One region of the Kitasatospora griseola genome, then DNA from elsewhere that is predicted to be linked to it. Evidence: riboswitches for the same ligand, from Rfam matches in the RefSeq annotation. Region 1 holds a riboswitch; each other region holds the start of a gene.
What was found. Region 1 has a riboswitch for cyclic di-AMP ahead of ACI1MP_RS16250 (transglycosylase family protein). Riboswitches for the same ligand answer to the same signal wherever they lie in the genome.

Region 1 (4,119 bases):
ACGAGTTCGCCTTCCCGCTGCCGATCTACGCGATCTGCGACCTGCTGGGCGTCCCCGCCGAGGACCAGGACGACCTGCGCGACTGGGCCGGCATGATGATCCGACACACGGGCGGTAAGCGCGGGGGAGTGGGCCGCGCGGTCAAGCAGATCCGCGGCTACCTGGCCGACCTGATCCACCGCAAGCGGGCCGACCTCGGCGACGACCTGATCTCCGGCCTGATCCGGGCCGGTGACCACGGCGAGCACCTGACCGAGAACGAGGCCGCGGCGATGGCCTTCATTCTGCTCTTCGCGGGGTTCGAAACCACCATCAACCTGGTCGGAAACGGACTTTTCGCCCTGCTTCGCAACCCCGGCCAGCGCACCCTGCTCCAGGACTCGCTGGCCCGCGGCGAGTCGGGCCTGCTGGAGACCGGCATCGAGGAACTGCTGCGCTACGACGGCCCGGTGGAGCTGGCGACCTGGCGGTTCGCCACCCGGCCGCTGACCATCGGAGGGGTGGACATCCCGGTGGGCGATCCGGTGCTGGTGGTGCTGGCCGCGGCGGACCGCGACCCGACCCGGTTCTCCGACGAGAACACCCTGGACCTGGCCCGGGCGGACAATCCGCACCTCGGTTTCGGGCACGGGATCCACTACTGCATCGGCGCGCCGCTCGCCCGGCTCGAAGGGCAGCGCGCGATAGGCACACTGCTGACACGGCTGCCGGACCTCCAGCTCGCCGCCGATCCGGCCGAACTCCGTTGGCGGGGCGGGCTGATCATGCGCGGGCTGCGGGAGCTCCCGGTCTCCTTCACGCCCCGCTGACCCCGGTTTCGACCGCGGCCGACCTGCTCCCGCGCGGGATCGCCAACTGTCGTGCCGGGGGCGCGCGTGCGCCCCCGGACGGGCGAATGCGGACATACATGGACGGTTTGTGCACGAGATGTGAAGGTCCGTAATTTCGGCGTGATACCGGTGATATGAGCTTGTGATTGCTCATCAGCTCTGCTTACTCTCCGATCTGCCCGCAGCCGTGGGCCCCGAACGCGGCACGCCGAGTCCTGTCCACCGCGCCCTCGGGACACCGACCAGGAATTCGGACAGGAGCGGGGGACCCAGGTGTGAACGCCGTAGCAGTTCCGACGGCTTGGGGTGAAGCCGCCCGGGAGCGGACGCAGTCGCGTCCCCGCTCCCCGGCGGCCGGGCCAGCCTCCCGGTCCGAACCCGACAGCTCACCTCGCAGGCGTGCGGAGAGGAAGTCCCATGCTGTTCACCGGTTCCGGCCGTCACCGCCGTAGTACCAAGGCCGAGAAGGTCGTCGCCGCCGCAGGCGTGGCGTCCGTGGGCCTGGCCCTGCCCCTGCTGTCCGCCACCGGAGCGGCCGCCGCGCCCGCCGACACCTGGGACCGCGTCGCCCAGTGCGAGAGCGGCGGCAACTGGGCCATCAACACCGGCAACGGGTACTACGGCGGCCTGCAGTTCTCCTCCTCCACCTGGCGCGCCTACGGCGGCAGCGAGTACGCGTCCCGCGCCGACCAGGCCTCCCGCTCCCAGCAGATCGCGGTGGCCGAGCGGGTGCTCGCCTCCCAGGGCCCCGGCGCCTGGCCGGTCTGCTCGGGCAAGGCCGGCCTGACCAAGGGCGGCGGCAGCGGCTCCCAGGACACCGCCTCCCGCTCGCAGCAGCGCCCGGCCACGCAGCAGCAGCAGTCGACCAAGACGCCGAAGTCCCAGCAGCAGCAGACCCCGAAGGCGCAGCAGCCGCAGCAGGGCCACAAGTCCCCGAAGCCGGCCACCACCTCGCAGGCCGCCGGGAAGTACACCGTGCAGAGCGGTGACACGCTGTCCGGCATCGCCGCCGCGCGGAACCTGTCCGGTGGCTGGGAGCAGCTGTTCCAGGCGAACCGCGACGTGATCGGCGGCAACCCCGACCTGATCGTCCCCGGGCAGGTCCTCTCGATGTGACGCCGCGGAGCGTCGGCCGGCCGGGCTGACGCTCCGTCCGTTCCGGGCGCGCGCCGAGCAGTTCGCGCCGTCCGGAACGGCCCGGTGGCGGGCAAACAGGTGAACTACCAGTGAGTAGCCGGGCCACACGGTGAGACGGGGCCCGGCCGGGCGTGGCCGCAGGCATGTCTGCGGCTAGGCTCTGGGCGTAACGACCACACATCCGCTTCCGCTAGGAGATGCCTCGTGCCGTCCATTGATGTCGTCGTAGCCCGTGAGATCCTCGACTCCCGCGGCAACCCCACGGTCGAGGTCGAGGTCGGTCTCGACGACGGCAGCACCGGTCGCGCGGCTGTCCCGTCGGGCGCCTCCACCGGCGCCTTCGAGGCGCTGGAGCTCCGCGACGGCGACAAGAACCGCTACTTCGGCAAGGGCGTCGAGAAGGCCGTCCTCGCCGTCATCGAGCAGATCGGCCCGGAGCTGGTCGGCTACGACGCCACCGAGCAGCGCCTGATCGACCAGGCCATGCTCGACCTGGACGCCACCCCGGACAAGTCCTCGCTCGGCGCCAACGCCATCCTCGGCGTCTCGCTCGCCGTCGCGCACGCCGCGTCCGAGGCCAGCGACCTGCCGCTGTTCCGCTACCTGGGCGGCCCGAACGCCCACGTGCTGCCGGTCCCGATGATGAACATCCTCAACGGCGGCTCGCACGCGGACTCCAACGTCGACATCCAGGAGTTCATGATCGCCCCGATCGGCGCGGAGTCCTTCTCCGAGGCCGTCCGCTGGGGCGTCGAGGTCTACCACACCCTCAAGGGCGTGCTGAAGGAGCGCGGGCTCTCCACCGGCCTGGGCGACGAGGGCGGCTTCGCCCCGAACCTGGACTCCAACCGCGAGGCCCTCGACCTGATCACCGAGGCCATCAAGAAGGCCGGCTACACCCCGGGCAAGGACGTCGCGCTCGCCCTGGACGTCGCCGCCTCCGAGTTCTACAAGGACGGCGCCTACCAGTTCGAGGGCAAGGCCCTGTCGGCCGCCGAGCTGGTCGAGTACTACGCCGAGCTGGTCGCCGCCTACCCGCTGGTCTCCATCGAGGACCCGCTGGACGAGTCCGACTGGGACGGCTGGAAGGCCATCACCGACAAGCTGGGCGACAAGGTCCAGCTGGTCGGCGACGACCTGTTCGTCACCAACCCGGAGCGCCTGCGCCGGGGCATCGAGACCGGCACCGCCAACGCGCTGCTGGTGAAGGTCAACCAGATCGGCTCGCTCACCGAGACCCTGGACGCCGTCGAGCTGGCCCAGCGCAACGGCTACCGCTGCATGATGTCGCACCGCTCCGGCGAGACCGAGGACGTCACCATCGCCGACCTCGCCGTCGCCACCAACTGCGGCCAGATCAAGACCGGCGCCCCGGCCCGCTCCGAGCGCGTCGCCAAGTACAACCAGCTGCTGCGCATCGAGGAGATCCTCGACGACGCCGCGGAGTACGCGGGCCGCGGCGCGTTCCCGCGCTTCCGCTCTGCGGACAAGTAAGCACAGCCGCCCTGCGGACAAGTAAGCACAGCAAGGGCTGATCCGCCACTGAGCTCGATGTGACCGGTGCCCCGGCCTCCACCGCGTAGGGTGGGCCGGGGCACCGGCATGCGCAGGAGGGGCGACCAGATGGCCAAGTGGAGGATCCCCGGACTGGCGGCGCGCCCGCGCTTCACCAGCCGGGCCACCGTGCTGGTGCTCGTGCTGTGCTCACTGGTGGCGATACTCGCCTACCCCGCCCGGCAGTACATCGCCCAGCGGGGTGAGATCGCCGACCAGCGGGCCAAGGCCGAACACGCCCGCCAGCAGGTCGACGAGCTGCGCCGGGCCAGGGCCCGCTGGCAGGACCCGGAGTACGTCAAGGCACAGGCCCGGGAACGGCTGCACTACGCGCTGCCGGGCGAGACCCCGTTCGTCTCGGTCGCCCCGCCGCCCGCGCCGGGCGACAAGCAGTCCGCCTCGGACGCCACCGGACACCCGAAGGCCGCCCGCCCCTGGTACTCCTCCTTCTGGGACTCGGTGGACGCCGCCGACACCGCACTCGCCGCACCGCCCGCCGTCCCCTGACGGCCCTGACGCCACGTCACCCCACCCGCCCCCATCCGACGAACAGACTGCTGATGAGCAACCAGAACCCTCCTGTCTCCGACCACGACGT
Region 2 (4,119 bases), 2.8 Mb from region 1:
GCTGTCCGGGCCGAGCGCCTTCCTGCGCTGCTCCACCTCCCCGGCGGGGACGGTCCTGCCGAGCTCGCCGAGGGTGGCGACGGCGTCCTCGTCCAGCCGCCACAGCGGCACCGTGCCGCCGGTGCGGGCGATCGCCACCGTCAGCACCTCGGCGGTGCCGGCGTCCTCCGCGACCGCCAGCACCGCGCCGGAGTCGCGGAGGATCCACTCGGCCTGCTCGATCGCGGAGGTCGGGTACACCGGCACCACGGACGCGCCGGCCGCCCAGGCCGCGAAGTCCAGCAGCGTCCACTCGTAGCGGGTGCGCGACATCAGGACGATCCGCCCGCCGGGCCGGACCCCGGCGGCGATCAGCCCGCGGGCGGTCGCCGCCACCTGATCGGCGAACTGCCGGGCCGTCACCTGCTGCCAGCCGCCGTCCGGCCGGCGCCTGGTCAGCACCTCGGCGTCCGGCGCCTGCTCGGCGTTGCGGAACGGCAGGTCGGCGAGGCTGCCGGCGTCCGGCGGCGGTACCAGGTGCGGGGTGCGGGCTTCGACGACCCGGCCGTCGGAGCGCAGGACTTCGACGGGCGCACGGTCGCGCAGATGCTCGGCGCGGGCGGCCCGGGCGAGGGGGTGTGCCATCGGCGAACTCCCTTGGGTGGGTGGGGGTCCGCCCAGGGTAGGGACTCGGCCGCGAACTTACTAGACGGTAAGTTCCTTGACAGTAACAGGATTTGACGTGTCGCCGACCGGCCTCGCCCGCCAGGTTGCTCAGCCCTCCTCGACGGACGGCGCCGGGCCGGCGAACCGCTCGCCGTCCCGGCTGCCGCCGGTCCGCGCCCGGGTGCGCCGGCCGGTGGACAGGTAGTCGCGCACCAGCAGCTCCACCGCGTCCTGCGGGCTGCCCACCCCGAGGCGCATCATCGCCTCCAGCGCGAGATCCGCCTCCAGCGTGATCGTCACCTTCGCCATCGCACCGCTCCCCGGTTCTCGGCGGTCTCGCCACCGCTTCCGGCCGACAACAGGCCGCTGCCCCCGGAGCCGACCAGGGTCTCCGGGGGCAGCGGCGTTCACCGTGCGGTGCGTGCGGCGGGGGCTTCCGGGTGTCAGACCCGACCGGCGAAGTCCGGCGCCCAGTTGGCGATGGTCTCGGTCCGCACACCGGACTTCGGGTTGGCGGCCTCGACGTACTTGCCGTCGCCGATGTAGATCGCCACGTGGTAGACGCCCGAGTTGGCGCCGTTGTTCGACCAGAACAGCAGGTCGCCCGGCTGCAGGCTGTTCAGCGAGACCCGGGTCGAGTAGTCGGCCTGGTCCGCGGCGACGCGCGGCAGGCTGATGCCGGCCTGGCGGAACGCCGCCTGGGTCAGGCCCGAGCAGTCCCAGCCGCCGTTGCCGGTGCCGCCGTAGATGTACGGCTGGCCGACCTTGGACAGCGCGAAGTCGATCGCCGCGGCCTTCGACCCGGTCGCCTTGACGGCGGCGGTGGTGGCGGCGGTGGTCGTGGTGGTGGCGGCCGGCTTCGCGGGGGTGCTCGGCTTGGCCGGGGCCGGGGTGCTCGGCGCCGGGGCGTCGGTCTTCCGGTTCGAGCCGTTGGACGAGGAGTTGCCGGCCGGCGCGGACTGCTTGGCCGGAGCCTGGGCGACGGCGACGTTGCCGAGCGCCAGCTGCTGACCCGGGTAGATCATGTCCGGGCCCTCGGCGAGGACGGAGCGGTTCAGCTCGTACAGCTTCTCCCAGCCGCCCTCGACGTTCTGGCGCTGGGCGATGGCGGACAGCCAGTCGCCCGCCACCACGGTGTAGCTGCCGGAGGCCTGGGGGGCCTGCTGGGCCTGCGGCTGGGCCTGCTGGCGCTGCTGCTGGGGCTGGGTCTGCTTCGGGGCCTGCTGGACCTGCGGCTGGGCCGGCTTCGACGCGGTGTCCTGCGACGGCTTGGCGGCGGTGGAGCCCGCGGAGGTGTCGACCTGCGGGGCGGCGCCGCCCTTGGTCAGACCGGCCTGGACCGAGCACACCGGCCAGGCGCCGGGGCCCTGCGAGGCCAGCACCTTCTCGGCGACGGCGATCTGCTGGTCCTTGGTGGCCAGGTCGGCGCGCGGGGCGAACGCGGTGCCGCCGAAGGCGGCCCAGGTGGAGGCGGTGAACTGGAGGCCGCCGTAGAAGCCGTTGCCGGTGTTGATGGACCAGTTGCCGCTGGACTCGCACTGGGCGACCTTGTCCCAGGTGGCCACCGACGCGGCGGAGGCGGTGCCGGCCGCGAGGCCGGGGACGGTGAGGCCGATGCCCACGACACCGGTGGTGGCGATCAGACGGCGGGCGCGCTTGGCGCTGACGGGCAGCATGAAGATGCGTTCCTCTCCCACGCCTGCGAGGTGAGCTGTCGGATTCGGGCTGGAGTTGCCCGGCCGCGCGCACCTCTCGGTGCGCCCGGCTTCACCCCTAGCCCCGGACCGGTCCGTCAGGACCGCCCCAGGGCGACTTACCTGGTTCCCCCGCCCCTGCCGCGGTGCGTTTCGCATGAGCCGGCGCACCCGGCGGCAGGACTCGGCGTTCCGGGTGAGCTGGGTCCGTGTGTCCACGAACGTGGGCAGGAGATTAAGCGGATTTAAGGACGATTAGCAAATGCCAGTGACGGTCGTCACTCGGCTCAGAAAAGACGATCACGGACTCGCTCCGAACTGGTCCCGCGATGTCGGAAACTGCTGACCCCTCAGGCCTGGGTGTGCTACGTCATGAAATGCGAGCTATGTGATGGAGTTCGCAAATGTCCGTATCGATTTTCCACCCCCGGTTTCGTGATGTGGCAGCCCGTGGTCCGAGGCGGCTCGAGCGTTCGTGGGGCACTCCGGGAAATCGGGCGCCGGCCGATTTCTGCGCTTCAGTAATGGTTGATGACGACGCGTCAAATCTGCGACATGTGTGGATGGTTGAAGTAGTCCCGAGTTTCCGATATGTGATTCTGACGGAACCTTAGAGGCTCAATTTTCATGCAGTGACATTGCTTTGACGTGGCATCGAAATCTGAACAGCACTGCTACTGCGGCACGGCGAGGGTCCTGGTCGGGCAGCATGTCGCAGATGTGGGACGGCGGGTCGCGGAGGCCCTTGCCGGACTGCTGGATGCCGCGATCGGATCGGAAGGGCTATTGCTTTGCCTCCGTTCCATCTGTATAAGGATGATCAATCGATCGTCAGTAGGTGGGCTGGCGGCCGCACTTGACCAGCTCTTCACGTTGCCTGCATCGTTCCTTCCCGACTGCTCGCCGATGATCATGGCGAGCCTGTGGGAGGAAAAGATCAAAAGCATGTCAAGAAATCCTGAGTCATCACGTTGTACGGCCGGGTGCCGCAGAGGGGGGACGAGAACTGTTTCGCAGGCAGCCTTCAGTGCCGCTGCGGCACTGTTGCTGATTTCCATATCGGTGCCTTTTGCCGCGGCCGAGCCGACTCCGATGCCCAGTCAGACCGCCGGGGACAATCAGCCCCCCGGTGAGTCCGAGGCCACCAAGGCGATCCGCGCGGCGCTCCAGCAGGCCAAGAGCACCGGCACGCCGGTCCGGATCGACGCGCTGACCACCGAGACCAGCGAGACGTTCGCCGAGACGGACGGCCGGTCGCTCCACTCCGAGAACTTCGCCCAGGACGTCAGGACCAAGCGCACCGGTCAGTGGCAGACCCTCGACACCGCGTTGCGGCCCAAGAGCGACGGCACGATCGTCCCCGCCGTCACCGGCTCCGACCTGGCGCTCTCCGGCGGCGGCAGCGGTCCGCTCGCCACCGTTACCACGGCCGACGGCAAGAAGCTTTCGGTCTCGGCGCCGTTCGCCCTGCCGAAGCCGACGCTGAACGGCTCCAAGGCCACCTACGCCTCGGTCCTGCCCGATGTGGACCTCGAAGTGACGGCCCGTCCGGACGGCGGCTGGCGCGAGGTGGTCGTCGTCAAGACTGCGCAGGCGGCCGCCGACCCGCGCCTGGAGTCGTTGCGGTTCCCCATCCAGGCCACTGGGCTGACGGTCGCCTCGGACCAGGCCGGCAACGTCTCGCTGACCGACGACGCGGGCAAGGTGCGTTTCCACGCCCCGACGCCGTTCCAGTGGGACTCCACCAAGCCCGCCCCGGCCGCCCCGTTGAACGGCTCGC
Region 3 (4,119 bases), 1.9 Mb from region 1:
GCGAGCCCGTGACGGCCCGGCTGCGCGCTGCGCTGTACCGGGCCCGACGCAGGCTGCGCCGCACCGGCGTCGACTACTTCCGCGGCGACGGCGCCGACTGGTGGGCGTTCGCCGCCCTCGCCCTCGCCGTGCCCGTGCTGGTGCTGCTGAACATCGCGATCCCCGACTGGGCCCCACCCACCGCCCTGGTGCTGCCGGTGCTGGCCGGCGCCCTGCTGCTGCGCCCCGGCACCCTGGTGCTGCTGTACGCCGTCGCGGCGGGCGGGCTGATCGCCGAGTCCCTGGTGCACACCGGGGAGCGCGTCGCCAGCGCGCAGCCCGAGGCCTACACCCACGGCGTGACCCCGGGTGCCGCCCTGGTGGTCGGCGCGGTCGGCGTCGCCGGGCTGCTGGTCGCCCAGTTCCGCCGCCGGATCGGCGTGCCCTGGCGGGGCGGCTCCACCATGCTGTTCGACCTGCGCGAGCGGATCCGGGTCCAGGGCCGCATCCCGCAACTGCCCGACGGCTGGCACACCGACACCGCGCTGCGCCCGGCCGGCGGCCAGTCCTTCTCCGGCGACTTCATGGCCGCCGCCCGCACCGGCCCCGGCGGGCGGGTGCTCGAAGTCGTCCTCGCCGACGTCTCCGGCAAGGGCATGGACGCCGGCAGCCGCTCGCTGCTGCTGTCCGGCGCCTTCGGCGGACTGCTCGGCTCGCTGCCCGCCCACGACTTCCTGCCCGCCGCCAACGGTTACCTGCTGCGCCAGGACTGGGCAGAGGGCTTCGCCACCGCCGTCCACCTGGTGGTGGACCTGGACACCGGCGAGTACGAACTGCTCTCCGCCGGACACCTGCCCGGCATGCACCGCCTCGCGGGGGCCGGTTACTGGGAGGTCAAGGAGGCCGAGGGCCCGCTGCTCGGCGTCTACGACGAAGCCAAGTTCGAGGGGGTGCGCGGCACCCTCGGCCCCGGCGACGTCCTGATGCTGTGCACCGACGGCATGGTGGAGATCCCCGGCCGCGACCTCGCCGAGGGCATGGACCGGCTGATGGGCGAGGCCGACCGGCTGGTCGCCGCCGCACCGGCGGCGATCCGGTCCGGGGCGGCGGTCCGGCTGATCGACACCGTCGCCAAGCACGTCAACGACGACCGCGCGGTGCTGCTGATCTGGCGCCGCTGAACCCGCGGCGAGTGCAGACCCGGTGAGCGCGGAGTGTCCACGGAGTGTCAAACCCGGGCGTTGATCTTCGGCCAATTCCGGTGCGGCGTCCGGGCCGACCGGTGACACCGGATCTGCCTGCCGGTTTACCGCGCCGGCCTGCGCGGACCGCCGCCCGCCGACGGGCCGTCAGAACCCGTCCGCTATCGTCGCGGTCGGCGAAAATCAGTCCTACCAGGCGGGTTCGGGCGCAGGAGCCCCGGGCAAGTTCTTTACGCACTCCGCACGAGCGACCACACTGAGTCCGGATGGAGTGGTGGGGACACGGGGGGCTGGGGCCGGTTTCCGCCTGGGAGCCATCGCCGGCTTTCACCCGAACCCCCGCCACGAATCGAGGAAGTGAGTCCCGGTGGCCTTCTCCGTCTCCGCGCTTGTCCTGTTCGGCATCATCGTCGCGATCTTCATTCGCAACAAGCAGCTGAAGTCCGGGCACGCCATCGTCGCCGCCCTGTTCGGCTTCATGCTGAGCCAGTCGACCATGGCCGGCCCGATCCAGCAGTTCCTCACCTCGGTCTCCAAGGCCATCGCCTCGATCGCGGGTTGACGCCGCGTCGGCTCTCCGGCGACACGCCACGACGGGCGGGAGGCACCCCCGCACCGTCCATTCGGCCTGCCCGCAGGTGACCAGGGTCACCCACGGCGTCACGCCGGGTCCGCGACCGAACGCGCACGGTGGCCGAGGTCGCCCACCGTGCGGGGTTCGTGTGCGCACCGTCATGATCCCGTACGCGCACCGCAGCGGCCCGGTCGACACCGCGTGACCTGGTGGACCGTCAGCCCCTTCCCGATCTTGGGAACGGGGCCGGTCGGCGTTTGCCAGCCTCGCGGGCCGTGGGATTTGCTTCGTCCGCAGCCCGGCCAGTGACCGGGCGGGCCACCGGACGGAACGCCTAGTCCTGCCGTCGTCCGGTGCCGACCAGATACCACGCCACGGCAGGAGCGGGGGAACCACAGGTAAGTCGCCGGGCCCGGGAACATCCGGGAACGGCTCGGGGTGAAGCCGCAGTTCTGCGGCCGGGCAACTCTCGCCCGAACCCGACAGCTCACCTCGCAGGCGTCGGAGAGGAATGCTTCATGTCCGTTCAGGGCAAGCACCGCAAGCCGCGCCTGGCCACCGTCGCCCGCATCGCCATCGCCGCCGGTGTGGCCGGCGCCGCGATCGGTCTCCCGGTCACCGCCGCCTCCGCGCACACCGCCACCGAGCAGGGCGCCAACCGCCCGGCGTCCCAGGTCTCGACGGACGCGACGCCGGTCGCCTCCGCGCACGACTACCGGGTCGTCTCCGGCGACACCCTGTCCAAGATCGCTGCCGCGCAGCACGTGGACGGCGGCTGGGAGAAGCTCTACCAGGACAACCACTCCGTGGTCGGCGGCAACCCCGACCTGATCTTCCCCGGCCAGCAGCTGACCATCAACGGCCAGGCCGCCGCCCCCGCGAAGGCCCCGGCCGCCAAGTCCACCTCCTCGGACACCGCCGCGAAGCCCGCCGCCGCGCCGAAGCCCGCCGCTGCGCCGAAGCCCGCCACCAAGCCGGCCGTCACCGTCACGAAGCCGGCCGTCGCCGACACCGCCAAGACCCAGCAGGCGGCCCCGGCCCCGAAGGCGTCGACCCCGGCTCCGGCCGTCACCACCGTGCCGGTCGCTCCGGTCGCCGCGACCACCAGCGCCAACGCCGCGTACGTGGCCCCCGCGCCGGGCAAGGTCACCACCGGTTACAAGGTGGCCGGCTCCAACTGGTCCAGCGGCTACCACACCGGCATCGACTTCCCGGTCGCCACCGGCACCAGCCTCAAGGCCGTCGCCGCGGGCACCGTGGTCTCGGCCGGCAACGGCGGCGCCTACGGCAACCAGGTCGTCATCAAGCTGGCCGACGGCAAGTACGCCCAGTACGCCCACCTGTCCTCGATCTCCGTCTCGGCCGGCCAGGCCGTGACGGCGGGCCAGCAGATCGGCCTCTCCGGCGCCACCGGCAACGTCACCGGCCCGCACCTGCACTTCGAGATCCGCACCACCCCGGACTACGGCTCCGACATCGACCCCGTCGCCTACCTGGCGGCCCACGGCGTCAACGTCTGATCCACGCCTCACCCCCCGAAGGCCCCGCGCAGCCACCCGGCCGCCCGGGGCCTTCGGGCTGCCCGGGGTGCGGCGCTCCGGGCGGGCGGCCGGGGTGCGGCAGCGGGGTGCGGCAGGGGGGTCGAGGGGTGCGGCCGGGCGCGTGGTCGAGGGGTGTCGCCGAGGGGGTGACCGGCCGAAACGCCGACGGCCCCGACTGCGTGGGCAGTCGGGGCCGTCGGCCTGCTGGAGCGGGTGACGAGAATCGAACTCGCGTGACCAGTTTGGAAGACTGGGGCTCTACCATTGAGCTACACCCGCAAAGGCGTACCCGCACCGCAGTCGCGGTGGCGAGGACTGGATCAGGGTACCTGGTCGCGCCGGTGGATTGCACACTTCTTCCGCGTTGTCGGCTCGCGGATATCGCCCCGGTCGAGGGGTGGCCGACGTGTACTCTTCTGCTCGGCACCACGGGGTGTGGCGCAGGTTGGTAGCGCGTCCGCTTTGGGAGCGGAAGGCCGTCGGTTCGAATCCGGTCACCCCGACCGTGCGGCAGGGTCTCGTCGGTGGGCGGGGCCCTGTTGTCGTTGTGGGCGCGGGTGTTGGGGGGAGTCGCCCCGACCTGCACCCGGTGCCGGGCACAGTCGCTTTCGTGGTACCGGTAGGATGGACCGCTGGCGGTAGTACGGACAGCATTTCAGCCCCAACCGCCTATCGCCCTGACCGCAAGCCCCCCTAGGAGACCCAACCGTGAAGAGCGCCGTCGAGACTCTGAACCCGACCCGGGTTCGACTCACCGTCGAGGTGCCCTTCGAGGAGCTCAAGCCCAGCCTCGACGCGGCGTACAAGAAGATCAACCAGCAGG
Region 4 (4,119 bases), 2.3 Mb from region 1:
GGTGTGGTGAAAGGGGGCGGAGAAGCCCATTCGGGAGCCCCCCGGGAGTGGACGCGGAGGTAGGGACTTCACTAGGGTCTGGCGTCAAACCTATATTCCGGACTATCGCCTGATCGGGTGAGTCCAGCAGGAAGAAGGAGCACCGCCGTGGCCTCCCACCGCCGTCCCAAGCAGCCGAGTCGCGCCCGGGTGACCGTGCTGACCGCTGCCGCCGCGACCGCGGTCGCCCTGTCGGCCCAGGTGAGTGCGCACGCCGCGCCGGCCCAGCCGAACAAGGACGAGGTCAAGGCGCAGGTCGACAAGCTGCTGGAGGAGCAGGAGCAGGCCGCCGAGAAGTACAACGGCGCCAAGGAGAAGGCCGACCAGCTGCGCAAGCAGGCCGACCAGCTGCAGGACCAGGTGGCCCGCGGCCAGGAGCAGCTGACCGAGCTGGCCTCCGGGCTGGCGGCGGTGGCCGGCGACCAGTACCGGCACGCGGGCATCGACCCGTCGATGCAGCTGATGCTCTCCTCCGACCCGGACAAGTACCTGGACCAGGCGTCCTCCTTCGACCAGGCGGCCAGCACCCAGGCCGCCACGCTGAAGTCGCTGGAGGACCAGCAGCGCCGGCTGGACCAGCAGAAGCAGGAGGCGGCGACCGTCCTGGCCGAGCTGGACAGCTCCACCCAGGCGCTCAACGACGCCAAGAACGACGTGCAGAGCAAGCTCCAGGAGGCGCAGAAGCTGCTCAGCCAGCTCTCCGCCACCGACCGGGCCGCGATCCTGCGCGGCGGCGGCGCAGCCTCGCGCGGCGCCGACCGGGTCGACCTGGGCAGCCTGCCGAAGGCCGCCGGCTACGCCGGCGTCGCGGTGCAGCGGGCGCTCGACAAGCGCGGCTCGGCCTACGTGTGGGGCGCGACCGGCCCGAGCACCTTCGACTGCTCCGGCCTGATGGTGTGGGCGTACGCGCAGGCCGGCGTCTCGCTGCCGCGCACCTCGCAGTCGCAGGCCGGCGTGGGCACCAACGTGGGCAAGGACTGGCACAACGCGCAGCCCGGTGACCTGGTGGTCTACTACAACGACGCGCACCACGTGGGCATGTACGTCGGCAACGGCATGGTGGTGCACGCGCCGCGCACCGGCGACGTGGTGAAGCTGATGGCCGCGGACACCCTGCCGATCCTCACCATCCGCCGGGTCTGACGGTCCGACAATCCGGACATACGCCCCAGAGGGCGACAACTGACGCGCCGTGACACGCCCGGACGGGTCGAGATTCCACTGTGATCTCGAACACGTCCGGGCGTTGTGTTTTTCGATGGAACGAAGGGAAATGCTGCGCACTGTGCAACGAATCCCTTACGTTCGGTCATTTCCGTAATCGAAATTGACTCAGATTCAGATTTTTTTCGGACAAGGATTTGAACCGATCACGGATCGGTTACTAGGGTCTTGGTTCGACCGCCGCAGAGTCGATCGCCCAAGGGGGGCGACGGTGGGGGTCGCCGCCGAGTCCGTGACACAGCGGGCGGATCGTCAGAACGAGGTCCGCCGACGGGGATACCCCTGCGGGGGTGCTGTCGAACGGAGCCGGGGAACCACGTTCCCCCGGGGTGAATCGGCGCCGGGCCGGCCGCGACAGCGGTCGGTGAAGCGCTGTAGGGCATCTCTTCCGGCCCGAACCCGTCAGCTCACCCGGTAGGCGGTGTGAGGAAGAAGGAGTCCGCCTTCGTGGCGTCCCATCGCCGTCCCAAGCCCGTCGGCCGTGCCCGGGTCTCGATTCTCACTGCCGCTGCCGCCACCGCCGTCGCGCTCTCCGCGCAGACCGGCGCGCACGCCGACCCGGCGCCCACCAAGGACCAGGTCAAGCAGCAGGTCGACCAGCTCAACGAGCAGGCCGAGGTGAAGACCGAGGCGCTCAACGCCTCCGTCGAGAAGCAGCAGAACCTGCAGAAGCAGGTCACCCAGTTGCAGGACCAGCTGGCCCGCCAGCAGGACCAGGTGACCACCGTTCAGGACAGCCTGGCCAACATCGCCGCCGAGCAGTACCGCAACGGCGGCATCTCGCAGACCATGCAGCTGATGCTCTCCAGCAGCCCGGACGCCTTCCTCGGGCAGGCCGGCACGCTCAACACGGTCGGCGCCACCCAGGCGGACCTGCTGAAGAGCTTCAAGGCCGAGCAGGCCAAGCTGGACGGGCAGCGCAAGGAGGCCGAGCAGAAGCTCGCCGAGCTGGACACCACCACGAAGGCCCTCCAGGCCGACAAGGAGGACGTCCAGGCCAAGCTGGCCAAGGCGCAGGACCTGCTCAACACGCTCACCCAGAAGGAGCGCGACGAGCTCGCCGCGGCCGAGGCCAAGGCCGCCGACGCCTCCCGCAGCCAGGCCGAGCGGGCCTCCCGCGACACCGCCCGGACCGACCTCGCCGCCCCGGTGCAGGCTCCGGCCGGCTACGCGGGCGCCGCGATGAGCGCCGCGCTGTCCAAGCTGGGCAGCTGGTACTCCTACGGCGCGGCCGGCCCGAGCACCTTCGACTGCTCCGGTCTGATGCAGTGGGCCTACGCCCAAGCGGGTGTGTCGATCCCGCGCACCTCGCAGGCCCAGGCGGGTGCCGGCACCAACATCGGCACCAACATCGCCAACGCCCGACCGGGTGACCTGATCATCTACTACGGCGACCAGCACCACGTCGGCATGTACGTCGGCAACGGGCAGATCGTGCACGCCCCGCACACTGGCGCGCAGGTCCGCTACGAGTCCGCCACCGTGATGCCGATCACCAAGATCGTCCGGATCTGACGGCTCCTTCGAGCGCCCGGCCCGGCACCCCGCACAGGGGGTGCCGGGCCGCACTCGTTCCGGTGTCCGATTCGCGGTCGAATATTCGAGGTTGTCAGGGTTTGGACTGGATCCTTCCGACTCGCTAACCTCTGGCCCGGCCCCCCGTGCGGACGGCCGCCCGACCGGCGGGCGGCGGCGGAGGCCGGCCGCAGGAACGGAGTCGTCGCACGTGTCCGTGCACCGTCGCCCCCCACTGCCCGGTGTCCAGCGCCTCGCCCGCGCCCTGGCGCTCACCGCCGCCGCGACCGGCGTCCTCCACCTCGGCGTCGCCCCGGCCGGCGCCGCGCCGACCGACCCGCCCGACCGCACCGACGTCAAGGCGCAGGTCGACCAGCTGTACGAGGAGGCCGAGCAGGCGAACGAGAAGTACAACGCGGCCCAGGAGCAGCAGCGAAGGCTGCAACGCGAGGCCGGCGCCCTGCAGAGCCAGGTCGCGGCCGGGCAGGACGACCTCAACCGGCTGCGCGGCGACCTCGGGGCGGTGGTCGCCGCCCAGTACCGCACCCAGGGCCTCGACCCCACCCTGCGGCTGATGCTCGACAAGGACCCGGCGTCCTACCTGGCCGGCGCCCGCGCCCTCGGCCAGGCCACCGAGCGGCAGAACGAGACCCTGCGCGAGCTGCACGAACGGCAGCGCCGACTGGACCAGCGACGCCAGGAGGCCACCGCCAAGCTCGACGAACTGGAACAGGCCCGGCAGCGCCTGGCCGCCGCCAAGGACGAGGTCCACAGCCGGCTCGCCCGGGCCCAGCGGCTGCTGGGCGGCCTCAGCGCCGCCGAGCGGGTCCGGCTGGCCGACGACGACGCCCGGGACGCCCAGGACCGCGCCACCCGCGGCACCGACCGGCTCGACCTCGGCGACCTGCCCCCCGCGTCCGACCGCGCCGCGGCCGCGCTGAACGCCGCCGTCTCGAAGATCGGCTCCCCGTACGTGTACGGATCCACCGGCCCGACCACGTTCGACTGCTCCGGTCTGATGTACTGGGCGTGGCGGCAGGCCGGAGTGACCCTGCCGCGGACCTCGCAGGGACAGGCCTCGGCCGGTCGGCGGGTGAGCCTCGCCGAAGCCCGGCCCGGAGACCTGGTGATCTTCTTCAAGGACAGGCACCACGTCGGCATGTACGCCGGCGGCGGGGTCGTCGTGCACGCGCCCCACCCCGGCGCCCGGGTCCGCTACGAGAGCGTCGGCGCGATGCCGGTCAACTCGGTGGTGCGGGTCTGAACCAGCACGAGCCCCTGGTCACCGACCTGCCGCCGGAAGCCCCGCGACAGGCCGGGGCCTCGCTGTCCCGGCGGGCC

Region 2: it holds a riboswitch for cyclic di-AMP, as region 1 does, so the genes downstream of both, ACI1MP_RS29080 (transglycosylase family protein) here and ACI1MP_RS16250 (transglycosylase family protein) in region 1, are expected to answer to the same signal.
Region 3: it holds a riboswitch for cyclic di-AMP, as region 1 does, so the genes downstream of both, ACI1MP_RS25200 (peptidoglycan DD-metalloendopeptidase family protein) here and ACI1MP_RS16250 (transglycosylase family protein) in region 1, are expected to answer to the same signal.
Region 4: it holds a riboswitch for cyclic di-AMP, as region 1 does, so the genes downstream of both, ACI1MP_RS27055 (NlpC/P60 family protein) here and ACI1MP_RS16250 (transglycosylase family protein) in region 1, are expected to answer to the same signal.

What each region holds. Positions count from the first base shown of each region.
Region 1 covers NZ_CP173360.1:3,630,388-3,634,506, reverse strand. The annotation lists gene ACI1MP_RS16255 (cytochrome P450) at 1-809, shown strand, start outside; cyclic di-AMP (ydaO/yuaA leader) riboswitch at 1,061-1,244, shown strand; gene ACI1MP_RS16250 (transglycosylase family protein) at 1,248-1,946, shown strand; gene eno (phosphopyruvate hydratase) at 2,172-3,461, shown strand; gene ACI1MP_RS16240 (septum formation initiator family protein) at 3,591-4,028, shown strand; partial or broken gene ACI1MP_RS16235 (DUF501 domain-containing protein) at 4,082-4,119, shown strand, end outside.
Region 2 covers NZ_CP173360.1:6,402,778-6,406,896, forward strand. The annotation lists gene ACI1MP_RS29070 (AMP-dependent synthetase/ligase) at 1-624, opposite strand, end outside; gene ACI1MP_RS29075 (hypothetical protein) at 754-954, opposite strand; gene ACI1MP_RS29080 (transglycosylase family protein) at 1,089-2,342, opposite strand; cyclic di-AMP (ydaO/yuaA leader) riboswitch at 2,329-2,500, opposite strand; gene ACI1MP_RS29085 (hypothetical protein) at 3,432-4,119, shown strand, end outside.
Region 3 covers NZ_CP173360.1:5,541,091-5,545,209, forward strand. The annotation lists gene ACI1MP_RS25190 (PP2C family protein-serine/threonine phosphatase) at 1-1,160, shown strand, start outside; gene ACI1MP_RS25195 (hypothetical protein) at 1,549-1,743, shown strand; cyclic di-AMP (ydaO/yuaA leader) riboswitch at 2,116-2,271, shown strand; gene ACI1MP_RS25200 (peptidoglycan DD-metalloendopeptidase family protein) at 2,274-3,275, shown strand; tRNA gene ACI1MP_RS25205 (tRNA-Gly) at 3,502-3,575, opposite strand; tRNA gene ACI1MP_RS25210 (tRNA-Pro) at 3,726-3,799, shown strand; gene tig (trigger factor) at 4,005-4,119, shown strand, end outside.
Region 4 covers NZ_CP173360.1:5,956,164-5,960,282, forward strand. The annotation lists gene ACI1MP_RS27050 (NlpC/P60 family protein) at 148-1,182, shown strand; cyclic di-AMP (ydaO/yuaA leader) riboswitch at 1,545-1,700, shown strand; gene ACI1MP_RS27055 (NlpC/P60 family protein) at 1,711-2,778, shown strand; gene ACI1MP_RS27060 (NlpC/P60 family protein) at 2,990-4,042, shown strand.